Regions from separate parts of the Halobacillus shinanisalinarum genome, predicted to be linked through region 1. Evidence: a T-box and tRNA genes for the amino acid it is inferred to sense, from the RefSeq annotation. Region 1 holds a T-box; the other holds one or more tRNA genes.
What was found. The T-box of region 1 lies ahead of trpS (tryptophan--tRNA ligase). A T-box ahead of a tRNA ligase gene usually reads a tRNA of that ligase, here a tRNA-Trp.
Positions count from the first base shown of each region.

Region 1 (6,138 bases):
ACTTTCGTTCTCGGGATCATATTGTGCGATCATAATCGTGTCTGAACGTGGAGTCTCACTGCCGCGCTGGTCAACACCCAATAGCAAAACGTTTGTTTTCCCATCATGATTGTCAACCCCTTTAAATTCATCTTTATATTTACTAGAGATTTCATCTAGTTGAACTTCACCATCTTCCCCAGATACCTTTCCTAGGGACTCTTGTTTCCCCATCATATATTGATAACCTGAATAACCAAGGGTAATAATGAAAATTAAAAGCAACGCAGCTACGAACAGCCTCTTTTTACGTAAACGCCTCTTTCGTCTACGCACGGAGCGCTTAGCTGTCATATATATCATCCTTTCTATCCTGAAAGCTCCTCCATTAAATTTACCTGTATTTTCGGTGTAAGTAAAGGGGAATTATGTATGAAATCCTCGATTAATGAAAAGCATGTCCACAGGTAAGTTTTCATAGAATAAAGAAAGGGACAAGATCGGGAGGACAAGCAATGGTGCGGTGGCTATTATTTTTAATAGGATTTGGATTCTCTGTGGCAGGCGGAACAGTAACGATTACCTACTTAAACCTTATTCCCGCAGGATTAACCTGGATAGAATTTTTACTATTTATCAGGTCCCGTCCGGAATGCTACTTATTCCCCATTGGGATCGTGCTTATATCTTTTGCCATCTTATTAATGAATGATTCCTTTACTAAATAATGGATTCAAAGAATAAAAAAGCCAGTATTGGTCATAATGTAACCTAAAGAGATCACTGTTAGAAAGTGAGGGTGCAAGATGTTATATATGCACGATTTATGGGTTAACTGGTTTGAAGGAGAAGAGAATGGTTATAATGTTTGCAGGTTCCACGAGTGGCGGAAAGAGGATGGAATAGAGATTGTCGATCAAATTCCATTATTACTTATTGAAGACCAGCTTTTTGAATGTATCCAAAACGATTTACAGGATTTACCAATGTCATTACTGCAAGATGTACAAAAAAGAACTTATATGAAGAAAAATCAAGAACGACATACGATTGAATACGCCGCTGTTGTGACAAACGGACAGGATGTAATTGTTTTTGATACACTAGGTTACACGTTACCTGTTAAAAAAAGCAGATTAATTCCACGACAGGAACGACTTGTATTTGAAATGGTCCATGGTAAAAAACCAGCATCATACAGAGTGGATGAGCTAGTAACCAAAGAATACCATATTCTTTCATTAGAACCAAAAAAAATGTCTGGATTAACTAGACGAGAAAGACAATTGAAACAACTGTTAATGATGGCTCTTGATGAGTTGAAACATTCGGATTACCCAGAGGAAATTCGTTATTGGTTAACAGAATGGAATCCTGCTGAATATCGTTTTATAAAAGAATTAACGAATGAAGAAGCATGGGAGCGTCTGTACTATGGTGCATCTCATGGCTGGAGTGTACACCATGAAGAATTATGCGGAAAGCTTATTAAAGGGCAGCCTTTTTTCGAAACCATTTGGGAAGGGGAAAACCAGAAGGCAGCCAAACATATTAAAAGCCAGAATTGAGGTTAAGCTCAATTCTGGCTTTTTGTCAGTCTATGGATGTGTTTGGGCGGAATCATCATGAATTTAGTCAGAATCATCTACCTTTTAGTTAGAATCTTTTCAAAATTCGTCAGAAACTTTCCGGTTTTTGGTGAAATGATGACGAATTAGGGTAGAATGATCTCAAGTTTGGGCAGGAACTTTCCGCTTCAAAGATGGGAAACTTGCCTTGCTTTCTTACTTTTTCCTAACACGTCCTAAGCCCATAGCTTTCTTGGCTTTTTTCAACATCTTATTTGCTTGGAAGCTCGCATGATTGGCTCCCTGATCCAACATATCGTCTAATTCATCTGATTGGATGAGTTGATCATATCGCTCTTGAATGGGCTTTAAAGTTGCAATAACAGCTTGGGCCACATCCTCTTTGAATACTCCATATCCAGTATTCTGGTATTTTTCCTCTAAATCCTCAACAGAAATACCGGAGCAAATAGAATAGATAGTGAGCAAGTTGGCTACTCCTGGTTTATTTTCCTTATCGTATTTAACGACACCCTCAGAATCTGTCACAGCGCTTTTGACTTTCTTCAAAATTTTCTTTTCATCATCAAGCATGGAGATGAATGCTTTTTGGTTAGCATCCGATTTACTCATTTTGTTAGTTGGTTCCTGAAGTGACATAATTCGTGCCCCGACTTTAGGTATGCTGACTTCTGGTACAGTAAAGATATCATTATATTTATTGTTAAATCGCTGGGCTAAATTTCTAGTCAATTCCAGATGCTGTTTCTGATCTTCTCCTACAGGTACAATATCCGTTTTATACAAAAGAATGTCTGCAGCCATGAGAGGAGGATAGGTTAACAGCCCAGAGGTCACCCCTTCTTTACCTCCCTGGGATTTATCCTTGAATTGTGTCATTCTCTCGAGTTCCCCGATATAACTGACACATTGCAACATCCATCCTAATTGCGTATGCTCGGGCACCTCAGATTGAATGAACAATGTTGATTTGCTTACATCAATCCCTGAAGCGATGTACAAGGCCGCTAGGGATCGAATGTTTTCTCTAAGTTGAAGACGGTCTTGGGGCACGGTGATGGCGTGTTCATCTACCACGCAGAAATAACAGTTATAGTCATTTTGCAAGTCAACAAAATGCTTTAATGCCCCTAAATAATTCCCTAATGTTAATGTACCACTAGGTTGAATACCAGAAAAAATAGTTTTCATTTTCTTCACCCCTTGAATAAATTTTAAATAAAAAAACATTCGTCCCTTCCATTTATATGGAAGGGACGAATGTTTCGCGGTGCCACCCTTATTACTTTTTGAAAATGCTCAGTTCAGTCGCTAAGACTAGAATGTCTTTTAGATTGCCCCCAGCGCTTTTCTTGAAAAGTCAGCTCAAGTTCGTTATCGCCGAATTTACGTAAATCTGCTCCAAAGCCCCAATTTCATTTTATTCCGCTTCACTGCTCCCAGCCAACCACAGTTTCTCTTGTAAGCAATAGAATAAAATTACTTCACTTTATCATAGCGATTTAGATGTATAAGAGGAAGTTCAAAAAGTCCTCAAATGATTAACGGCGCATTTCTTGTTGCTCGGTTTTTCCGACCTCACGTAGGAAAGGCATACGCTGTGGTCGGAAAAACTGTCGCGCCCTCGACCTTCTTGCGACGTACGGGATGTGCCAGTGTCGACGTTCCCATTCGTCAACTTTTCGAACACACACTAGTAAGTAGCTTTTAGAAAATTATAGAAGAGTCTCTCTTCCTTTGCAAGTCTAGTCCTTAATTATAATATACAGCAAGCAATGCGGCTAACCCAATACTCAAAATTACCCCTTGAAACATAAAGAAACGTGACCATGAACGATGCACAATCTCAGATGGCAAAGGTTTATCTTCCCATTCATCGAGGTAGTCCTTATTCTTTGACATACGGTTTGTGAACCTTCTCATGCTGTAAGTGATTCCATCAAAGAACCCACCGCGAACAACCCATAAAATCAATCCGATAAATAAATAAACGTAAGCTATATAAAATAATAAATTGATGAAGTTAAGGAGGTCATGAGCTGGCGCCCAAAATACAAAGAGCAGTGCGCATAGGAAGAAATTCAACACAACGATTGTCCATTTGCTCCGTACAATGGCCATTTCGTTCACACCTTTCTGAAAAACTCTTACATATTATAGCATGTTTTTGATTTCAAATATATGCTTTATACGAGGGTTGAAATGTATTTTAATTACAGGGGGTGCAAAGTTGTACTAAAATTTGTATAATTGAAAGCGTTGGCAAAATGTACATAAAATAAAGGGAGGAATGATTACATGAAAGGAAAAAAGTGGTTTGTACTAGCGTTGACATTAGTTCTAAGTATTTTTCTGTCCGCCTGTAGTGGAGAAGATTCAGAAACTAGTTCTGAAGGCAATAGTGATGGAGAAAGTTCTAAATCCAGCAAACAGGTACTTAATCTAATTGATAAAGCGGAAATTCCGTCAATGGATTCATCACTCACGATAGATGCGCTGGCATCTCAGTGGTTAGGATCAACAAAGGATGGACTGTATCGCCTTGGCGAAGGCGGTGAGCCGGAGCCTGGAATTGCGATGGAGCACGAGGTAAGTGATGACGGATTAGTATGGACCTTTCATTTACGCGATGATGCGACATGGTCTAATGGAGACCCTGTTACGGCACATGACTTTGTTTTTGCCTGGCAGCGGGCGGTTGATCCAGACACAGGGTCTGAGTACGGTCCCTATATGATGGGGGGCGTGATTAAAAACGCTACAGCTGTTTCAAAAGGGGAAGTGTCTGTTGATGAATTAGGAGTAAAAGCTGTTGATGATTATACTTTTGAAGTTACGTTAGAGCAGCCAACACCTTATTTCGAATCGATGACGACGTTCGGGACATTCCTGCCGCTTAACGAGAAATTTGTTAAAGAACAAGGTGAAAATTACGCGATGGAAGCAGATGCATTGCTTTCAAACGGACCTTTTATCATGACTGAATGGAATCATGGGGAAGGTTGGACAGTGGAAAAAAACGAAGATTACTGGGATGCTGATGCGGTTAAACTTGATCAGATTAACGTAAGTGTTGTAAAAGAAACAGCAGCAGCCGTTAACTTATATCAAACAGGGAAAGTTGACCGTGTGAATCTATCCTCAGAATTCGTAGATGAGTATCGGTCCTCTGAAGAATTTAAGGTGGAAGAAGAACCAACGACATTCTTCCTTAAGATGAACCAGGAAAATGAAATACTGGCAAACAAGAAAGCGCGTAAGGCGATTCAGATGGTGATCGACCGTCAGGCGATGGTAGATGTTATTTTAAATAATGGATCCATTCCTGTTGGGGGATTGTTCCTGGGAATTTTGTCAAACACCCTGAGTCTGGAAAAGACTTCCGAGAAATCAATGGAAGCCTTATTGAAACAAATGTAGAAAAAGCAAATGAGCTGTGGGCTCAAGCAAAAGAAGAACTAGGCATTGAAGAAGCAGAGCTTGGGTATTTAGGTGGCGACACAGAAGTTGCTCAAAACCTTGATGCCTATGTGAAAGACCAACTTGAACAACTGGAAGGGTTAACAGTCAATGTGGAGAGTGTACCTTTTCAAATTCGTCTAGAGCGAGATAAGAATATGGATTATGACCTCGAGAATTACGGTTGGGGACCTGATTATATCGACCCGAATACATTCTTAAACATTTGGGTAACGAATCAGGGGAATAATAAAACGGGTTATTCAAGTGAAAAGTATGATAAGTTAATTGAAAAAGCAGCTACCGAACTTGCATTAAAGCCGATTGAACGCTTTGAGACATTTTTAGAGGCCGAGAATTTGCTCATTAAAGAAGATGCGGTGCTTGCACCTCTCTACCAGCGAGCAAGGGCACAGCTTTGGAAGCCTTATGTGAAAAATGTAACCGCCAACCCAATGGGTCCTGACTATACGTACAAATATGCCTTTGTTGAAGGTAAATAATAGAACAATTAAGGAGGAGGGGATCTGACAGATCCCCTCCTTTTGATTTGTAGAGAATGTTCAAAAAGTCACCAAATGCTTGTAGTAGTAAAATTGATTACGTGAATGTTTTCATATCACAAAGTAGTAAAATATTATCCTAAACCATTATATAATAGTTAGCTTTTTGTAAATTAAACTAGGTAATTAGTTGTGTTTTATGTTACGCGAACGTAATAATAGCAAGCTTTGTGAAATTTTTATAAAAAAAAGGTAATGCAAAATAGTTTGAAAACTTGTATAATTCGTAATGTGGACAAAGAGCCACACCAAAATTCAGAAAAATTTTAGGGGAGGTCATTTTCTACATGAAAAAGACAAATTGGTTATTGCTAGTACTAGCACTAGTATTTAGCATGTTCCTCGCTGCTTGTTCAGGAGGCGGAGATTCAGAAACTGGATCTGATGGCGGTACTGACAGCGGTAGCGAAGGAGAAGAAGCTGCTGGGGACAGCGAGCAAGTACTTAACCTATCTGACTCAGCTGAAATTCCAACAATGGACTCATCACTAGCTACAGATGCGGTAGCATTCCAATGGTTAGGATCTACGAAAGACGGTCTTTACCGT
Region 1 is NZ_CP095074.1:4,191,575-4,197,712, forward strand. Features, by position in the region: gene MUO14_RS20820 (LCP family protein) at 1-333, opposite strand, end outside; gene MUO14_RS20825 (YuzI family membrane protein) at 495-707, shown strand; gene MUO14_RS20830 (DUF3603 family protein) at 786-1,547, shown strand; gene trpS (tryptophan--tRNA ligase) at 1,764-2,759, opposite strand; T-box leader at 2,818-3,073, opposite strand; gene MUO14_RS20840 (DUF3899 domain-containing protein) at 3,321-3,689, opposite strand; partial or broken gene MUO14_RS24885 (peptide ABC transporter substrate-binding protein) at 4,146-5,530, shown strand; gene MUO14_RS20850 (peptide ABC transporter substrate-binding protein) at 5,878-6,138, shown strand, end outside.

Region 2 (6,138 bases), 210 kb from region 1:
TGCCAAGAAAATCCTCTAGTGAGGAAAGAGGCGCCCGTACCGCAAACCAACACAGGTAGGCGAGGAGAGAATCCTAAGGTGAGCGGGAGAACTCTCGTTAAGGAACTCGGCAAAATGACCCCGTAACTTCGGGAGAAGGGGTGCTCCTCTGCCGAGGAGCCGCAGTGAAAAGGCCCAAGCGACTGTTTACCAAAAACACAGGTCTCTGCGAAGCCGTAAGGCGAAGTATAGGGGCTGACACCTGCCCGGTGCTGGAAGGTTAAGGGGATGCGTTAGCGCTTGGCGCGAAGCGTTGAACCGAAGCCCCAGTAAACGGCGGCCGTAACTATAACGGTCCTAAGGTAGCGAAATTCCTTGTCGGGTAAGTTCCGACCCGCACGAAAGGTGCAACGACTTGGGCACTGTCTCAACGAGAGACCCGGTGAAATTATACTATGCGTGAAGATGCGCATTACCCGCGACAGGACGGAAAGACCCCGTGGAGCTTTACTGTAGCCTGATATTGAATGTTGGTACAGCTTGTACAGGATAGGTGGGAGCCTGAGAAGCCGGAGCGCTAGCTTCGGTGGAGGCGCTGGTGGGATACCACCCTGGCTGTACGGACATTCTAACCCAGGACCGTGATCCGGTTCGGAGACAGTGTCAGGTGGGCAGTTTGACTGGGGCGGTCGCCTCCTAAAGAGTAACGGAGGCGCCCAAAGGTTCCCTCAGAATGGTTGGAAATCATTCGCAGAGTGTAAAGGCACAAGGGAGCTTGACTGCGAGACCTACAAGTCGAGCAGGGACGAAAGTCGGGCTTAGTGATCCGGCGGTACCGTATGGAAGGGCCGTCGCTCAACGGATAAAAGCTACCCCGGGGATAACAGGCTTATCTCCCCCAAGAGTCCACATCGACGGGGAGGTTTGGCACCTCGATGTCGGCTCATCGCATCCTGGGGCTGTAGTCGGTCCCAAGGGTTGGGCTGTTCGCCCATTAAAGCGGTACGCGAGCTGGGTTCAGAACGTCGTGAGACAGTTCGGTCCCTATCCGTCGTGGGCGTTGGAAATCTGAAAGGAGCTGTCCTTAGTACGAGAGGACCGGGATGGACACACCGCTGGTGTACCAGTTGTTCCGCCAGGAGCATCGCTGGGTAGCTACGTGTGGACGGGATAAGTGCTGAAAGCATCTAAGCATGAAGCCCCCCTTGAGATGAGATTTCCCCTTACGCCAAGTAAGTAAGATTCCTCAGAGACGATGAGGTCGATAGGTCCGAGGTCGAAGCGTGGTGACACGTGAAGCTGACGGATACTAATCAATCGATGACTTATCTATATCAAAATTGAATCGTTTGGTCTTGCCTGTCTTATCCAGTTTTGAGGGTTTTCAAAAACTTCTACATAAACCCTTGATTTTTCTTTTAAAGAGCAATATAATATATCTTGTCCTTTAAAAAAGAGAATTAAGAGATCTGGTGGCGACGGCGAAGAGGTCACACCTGTTCCCATGCCGAACACAGTAGTTAAGCTCTTCAGCGCCGATGGTAGTCGGGTCGATCCCCGTGAGAGTAGGACGCTGCCAGGTTTCATTATTATTCCACCGTAGCTCAGTGGTAGAGCAATCGGCTGTTAACCGATCGGTCGTAGGTTCGAATCCTACCGGTGGAGCCATTACGGAGAGCTGTCCGAGCTGGCCGAAGGAGCACGATTGGAATTCGTGTAAACCGTTTTCGCGGTTTCGAGGGTTCGAATCCCTCGCTCTCCGCCATATCGAACATAACGAAAGTTTTCGATTGGCCCGTTGGTCAAGTGGTTAAGACACCGCCCTTTCACGGCGGTATCACGGGTTCGAATCCCGTACGGGTCACCAACTTCCCAAAGCTTATTAGTGAAAGTATTATTAAATATATCATTTTCTTAATACATTACATATCTAGTAAGTTATATAGCTGGAGGATTAGCTCAGCTGGGAGAGCACTTGCCTTACAAGCAAGGGGTCGCAGGTTCGAGCCCTGCATCCTCCACCATCTATTTTCTAGTGGAAATTCCACATTATCGCGGGGTAGAGCAGTCTGGTAGCTCGTCGGGCTCATAACCCGGAGGTCACAGGTTCAAATCCTGTCCCCGCAACCAAATTTGGTCCGGTAGTTCAGTTGGTTAGAATGCCTGCCTGTCACGCAGGAGGTCGCGGGTTCGAGTCCCGTCCGGACCGCCATGTTTACATATACACGTAAATCATTAGAAATCTGGCTCGGTAGCTCAGTCGGTAGAGCAACGGACTGAAAATCCGTGTGTCGGCGGTTCGATTCCGTCCCGAGCCACCTTTTTCCACTAGCCGGCCTAGCTCAACTGGTAGAGCAACTGATTTGTAATCAGTAGGTTGGGGGTTCAAGTCCTCTGGCCGGCACCATTTGGTCATTGTGATGGAGGGATAGCGAAGTTGGCCAAACGCGGCGGACTGTAAATCCGCTCCCATCGGGTTCGTAGGTTCGAGTCCTACTCCCTCCACCATTTATAGGGGTATAGTTTAATGGTAAAACTGCGGTCTCCAAAACCGCCAATGTGGGTTCAATTCCTACTACCCCTGCTTTTTACATTATGGCGGCTATGGCGAAGGGGTTAACGCACCGGATTGTGGTTCCGGCATGCGTGGGTTCAAATCCCACTAGTCGCCCCATTTTTAAATTAATCTGTTGGGCCATAGCCAAGCGGTAAGGCCACGGTTTTTGGTACCGTCATGCGCTGGTTCGAATCCAGCTGGCCCAGCCATCAGATGCGGGAGTAGTTCAGTGGTAGAACACCACCTTGCCAAGGTGGGGGTCGCGGGTTCGAATCCCGTCTCCCGCTCCATTTTATATTCATAACTAAGAGATGGTTAGCATAGGATGTAAAACGGCGGCATAGCCAAGCGGTAAGGCAGAGGACTGCAACTCCTCTATCACCGGTTCGATTCCGGTTGCCGCCTCCATGCCGGTGTGGCGGAATTGGCAGACGCGCACGACTCAAAATCGTGTTCCTCACGGAGTGTCGGTTCGAACCCGACCACCGGTATTATTTTATTTTCGTTAAGAGTAAGTCAATTAGTCTTGAATATACTGTAATATCAACGTTTCTCACATTGTGGGAAGCGTTTTTTTTGTTGTCTTTTTTAGCTAAAATACGTAGATTTTTAGTGTTTACCCATTGTCTCTAATCATGTGTATTAATCGTGCGAATAGCTCCGAAGGAAGGCAAGCTATGGCAAGACGTAAGAATAATCTTAATGACCGTGAAATATCCATTGTCCGAAAAAGTTCGAATTCATTCGTATGCAGAATCATTCAATGAAGCGATAATTTATTTAATGATATTGTGATTTATGTAATTAAGACCGTCCCAGTATTCTTTGATTTAGGGATAGCCTACATAAGAAAAAGGTATTGAGTTTTACAATTTATGTTAGAATATTAGTAATCATTATTTAACAAACGAAGTAGGTTAGCGTAAGGTTCAAGAATAGTATGGGAGGGTATAAAAATGGGGTTTAATGAAGTTTTAAGAAATAGGGAGAGGACTGATAAAAAAGCTAAGGAGGGGCGATTATATATCAGAAGCATTGAATTTGATACTGTCTTGGATACTTTGGATACCCCAATTGTTTCTCTTACCTTTTAAGTTGTTATTCAGAGGTATATCCTGGCTAACAAGTACAATAATTCAAAACTAATCATGAGATAAATGCAGTTTAATTCTCTAAAAAGTCCCTTTTTGACGTTGGACAGTGGGTGGGAATCTTACTACTCTGACAAATAGAAAGGGGATGAGTTGAATGAAACGCAATCAGTACACGATAGCGCTCAAACAACAAGTCTTCAAAGAAGCCGAAGAAACCGCGAATAAAAGCCTAGTCACTCGTCTTTATAAACTAAGCGCTAATATGGTAGATCATTGGTGCCAGGAGTTTCATAAAGGAAAACTTGGGGATGTGTCTCTTGATCAAGTAGATTCAATTGACACGAAACACCTGGCTGAAGAGATCGGTCATTTAAAGAAACTTCTGGGTGAGAAGGATCTTGAAATCGACGTTCTGGGGATCTCGTAAAAGAAAAGCCCTCATTCACGGAAAAAATTGAAGTAGCCGATTACTGGATCGCTCAGGGCTATGCCATGACGAAGGTTCTGAACATCGTTGGCATCAAGCGCTCCACCTACTACTACCAAAAGAATGCCAAGGTGGCGGTCAAGCAGTTCAAGGTTGGTTTGAAGTAGACATGACCCTTATGGTTGGAGACCAAAAGCCAAATGAGAATTTTAGAACGGATAGGGTGGTTCTAAAAATAGACGCACCATAATAGGTAGGAACCTCACACCAATCAATTAGCAACGATATAAAAGGTATTAAGTTGATTTAAATTAAGTATTATAAAGACAAGTAATTTTGCTTAGGAGAATCCTAAGCTTGTTCCGTTAAATCTGTTTTAAGTTTATCCTCAAATTCCTTACAAAGTTGTATATTTGATTTATCACTTTAAATCCCCAAATAATTACCTAACTTCCCTAAAAATTTCAACTAATTTATGGAAGTTCTTTTACTAGAACGAATGATTAATTTAAGGGATAGAGTGGAAGGCTATTTTAAAAAGGAGCCTTATTATGTTAGGGCTAATAATTGCGGTCTTTGTATTTAATTTTCTTGCATTTAGAACAAATAATCGTTTAACTAAAAATCAAGTTGTTCATATATGGATGTTTACCATAGCATTTCAAATAATTGTTGATATATATATTGATGCAAAGTATCAAGGATATTGGTACTTTTCTAAATCTATAGAGTGGCGATCAATCCCTGCATTACTTATATTGATCCCTCCCGTGAATATGATTTTTCTAAACTGGTACCCATTTGGACAATTAATGTATAAACGTATTTTTTACATTTTATTTTGGGTCATAGGAATTACATTTTACGAAGCCATCACCTTATTACCTGAACCGTGGGGATATTTTAATCATGGGTGGTGGAATTTGTGGTATTCAGTATTGGTTAATCCTTTCTTATTACTTATTGTTTTATATTACTATAAGTGGGTATGTAAAATTGAGAATGGCTAACTAATGACGGCCCATTATATATGGTATAGGGTTGAGTCAAAGTAAACATCTTTTCTCCGTTGAAGCAGTTATGAAGAACTCCTTGTTAATGATGTATTATATATATTTTACTGGATTAATTTACATGATTTTCTTTCAATGTTACGATTACGTTACAAGAAAAGCGAGGGGATTTTATGTTTGATACATTATTCAAGAAGATCATGTGGGGACTAGGAACGGTTGCGTTTTTAGTCCTTGGCGTGTTCGTTTACCTTATTGTTGCAAATGTAATTTTTCAACAGGAAGCGAGTAGCGATACAAACCAAACGAAAGGGGCGCAGGAAGAGGCGAAAGCTGGGGAGGTTTCAGCCAATACGATCGAACAAACACAAGCAACAGTTGGGAAGGAGAACAAAGATGTTGGCGAATTCGTTTCCACGACCCACGATTTTTATAATGACACAACAGGTTTTGGTGGAATTGGAAACTTAAGTTGGAACGATCAACGAGCGAAAGCGGAAATGGTTCTTAAAAAGGTTGAAGAGTTGCTGCCAAATGTGACTTCCGAAACCTTAAAAAGCGATTTACAAGAAATTGAAGGGCTTGCGAATTCAGTTCTTGAACGTGAAGATAAAGGTACAGTTAGAAACCTTCATCGTATGTTTCACGATCTTGATATAGCTTTAAATTCATATAATGGTTACGACAAGGTTTGGGACGTAACTGAAACGTTAAGAGGGGAATAACTCTCTTTTAGTAATGTTCTACATAGTGCTGATGAAGAGGGCAAAATGGAACAGTGGTTATCGCAATTTTAATTTTTTTTAAATAAAAAAGAACTGACGTTTACTTGACGTCAGTTCTTTTTTCGTTTTTCTTACCGATCCCTTTCTTCGGCACCTAATTCTTTCCCTAAAATTAAAATGGACTGGTTTATCCGCCATACATAGTAAAGATGATGAATGAGGTCCCCCTGGTTCTCGTTATGTCCTGGTGCGAAGCGTTCGATGTGCTTTCTCTCGTTATCCATGTTGTAGATCACACCGGCACCTTCACCAGTTTTAATCATATGGGTTAATGTTTCTATAT
Region 2 is NZ_CP095074.1:3,980,880-3,987,017, forward strand. Features, by position in the region: rRNA gene MUO14_RS19665 (23S ribosomal RNA) at 1-1,312, shown strand, start outside; rRNA gene rrf (5S ribosomal RNA) at 1,448-1,561, shown strand; tRNA gene MUO14_RS19675 (tRNA-Asn) at 1,573-1,647, shown strand; tRNA gene MUO14_RS19680 (tRNA-Ser) at 1,652-1,744, shown strand; tRNA gene MUO14_RS19685 (tRNA-Glu) at 1,772-1,846, shown strand; tRNA gene MUO14_RS19690 (tRNA-Val) at 1,928-2,003, shown strand; tRNA gene MUO14_RS19695 (tRNA-Met) at 2,033-2,109, shown strand; tRNA gene MUO14_RS19700 (tRNA-Asp) at 2,115-2,191, shown strand; tRNA gene MUO14_RS19705 (tRNA-Phe) at 2,225-2,297, shown strand; tRNA gene MUO14_RS19710 (tRNA-Thr) at 2,311-2,386, shown strand; tRNA gene MUO14_RS19715 (tRNA-Tyr) at 2,402-2,487, shown strand; tRNA gene MUO14_RS19720 (tRNA-Trp) at 2,493-2,563, shown strand; tRNA gene MUO14_RS19725 (tRNA-His) at 2,578-2,653, shown strand; tRNA gene MUO14_RS19730 (tRNA-Gln) at 2,671-2,745, shown strand; tRNA gene MUO14_RS19735 (tRNA-Gly) at 2,752-2,826, shown strand; tRNA gene MUO14_RS19740 (tRNA-Cys) at 2,871-2,944, shown strand; tRNA gene MUO14_RS19745 (tRNA-Leu) at 2,946-3,027, shown strand; gene MUO14_RS19750 (hypothetical protein) at 3,493-3,630, shown strand; gene MUO14_RS19755 (helix-turn-helix domain-containing protein) at 3,785-4,057, shown strand; gene MUO14_RS19760 (hypothetical protein) at 4,609-5,067, shown strand; gene MUO14_RS19765 (hypothetical protein) at 5,244-5,795, shown strand; gene MUO14_RS19770 (FUSC family protein) at 5,927-6,138, opposite strand, start outside.
Region 2: it has a tRNA-Trp gene. The T-box ahead of trpS (tryptophan--tRNA ligase) is inferred to sense a tRNA for this amino acid. The anticodon was not compared.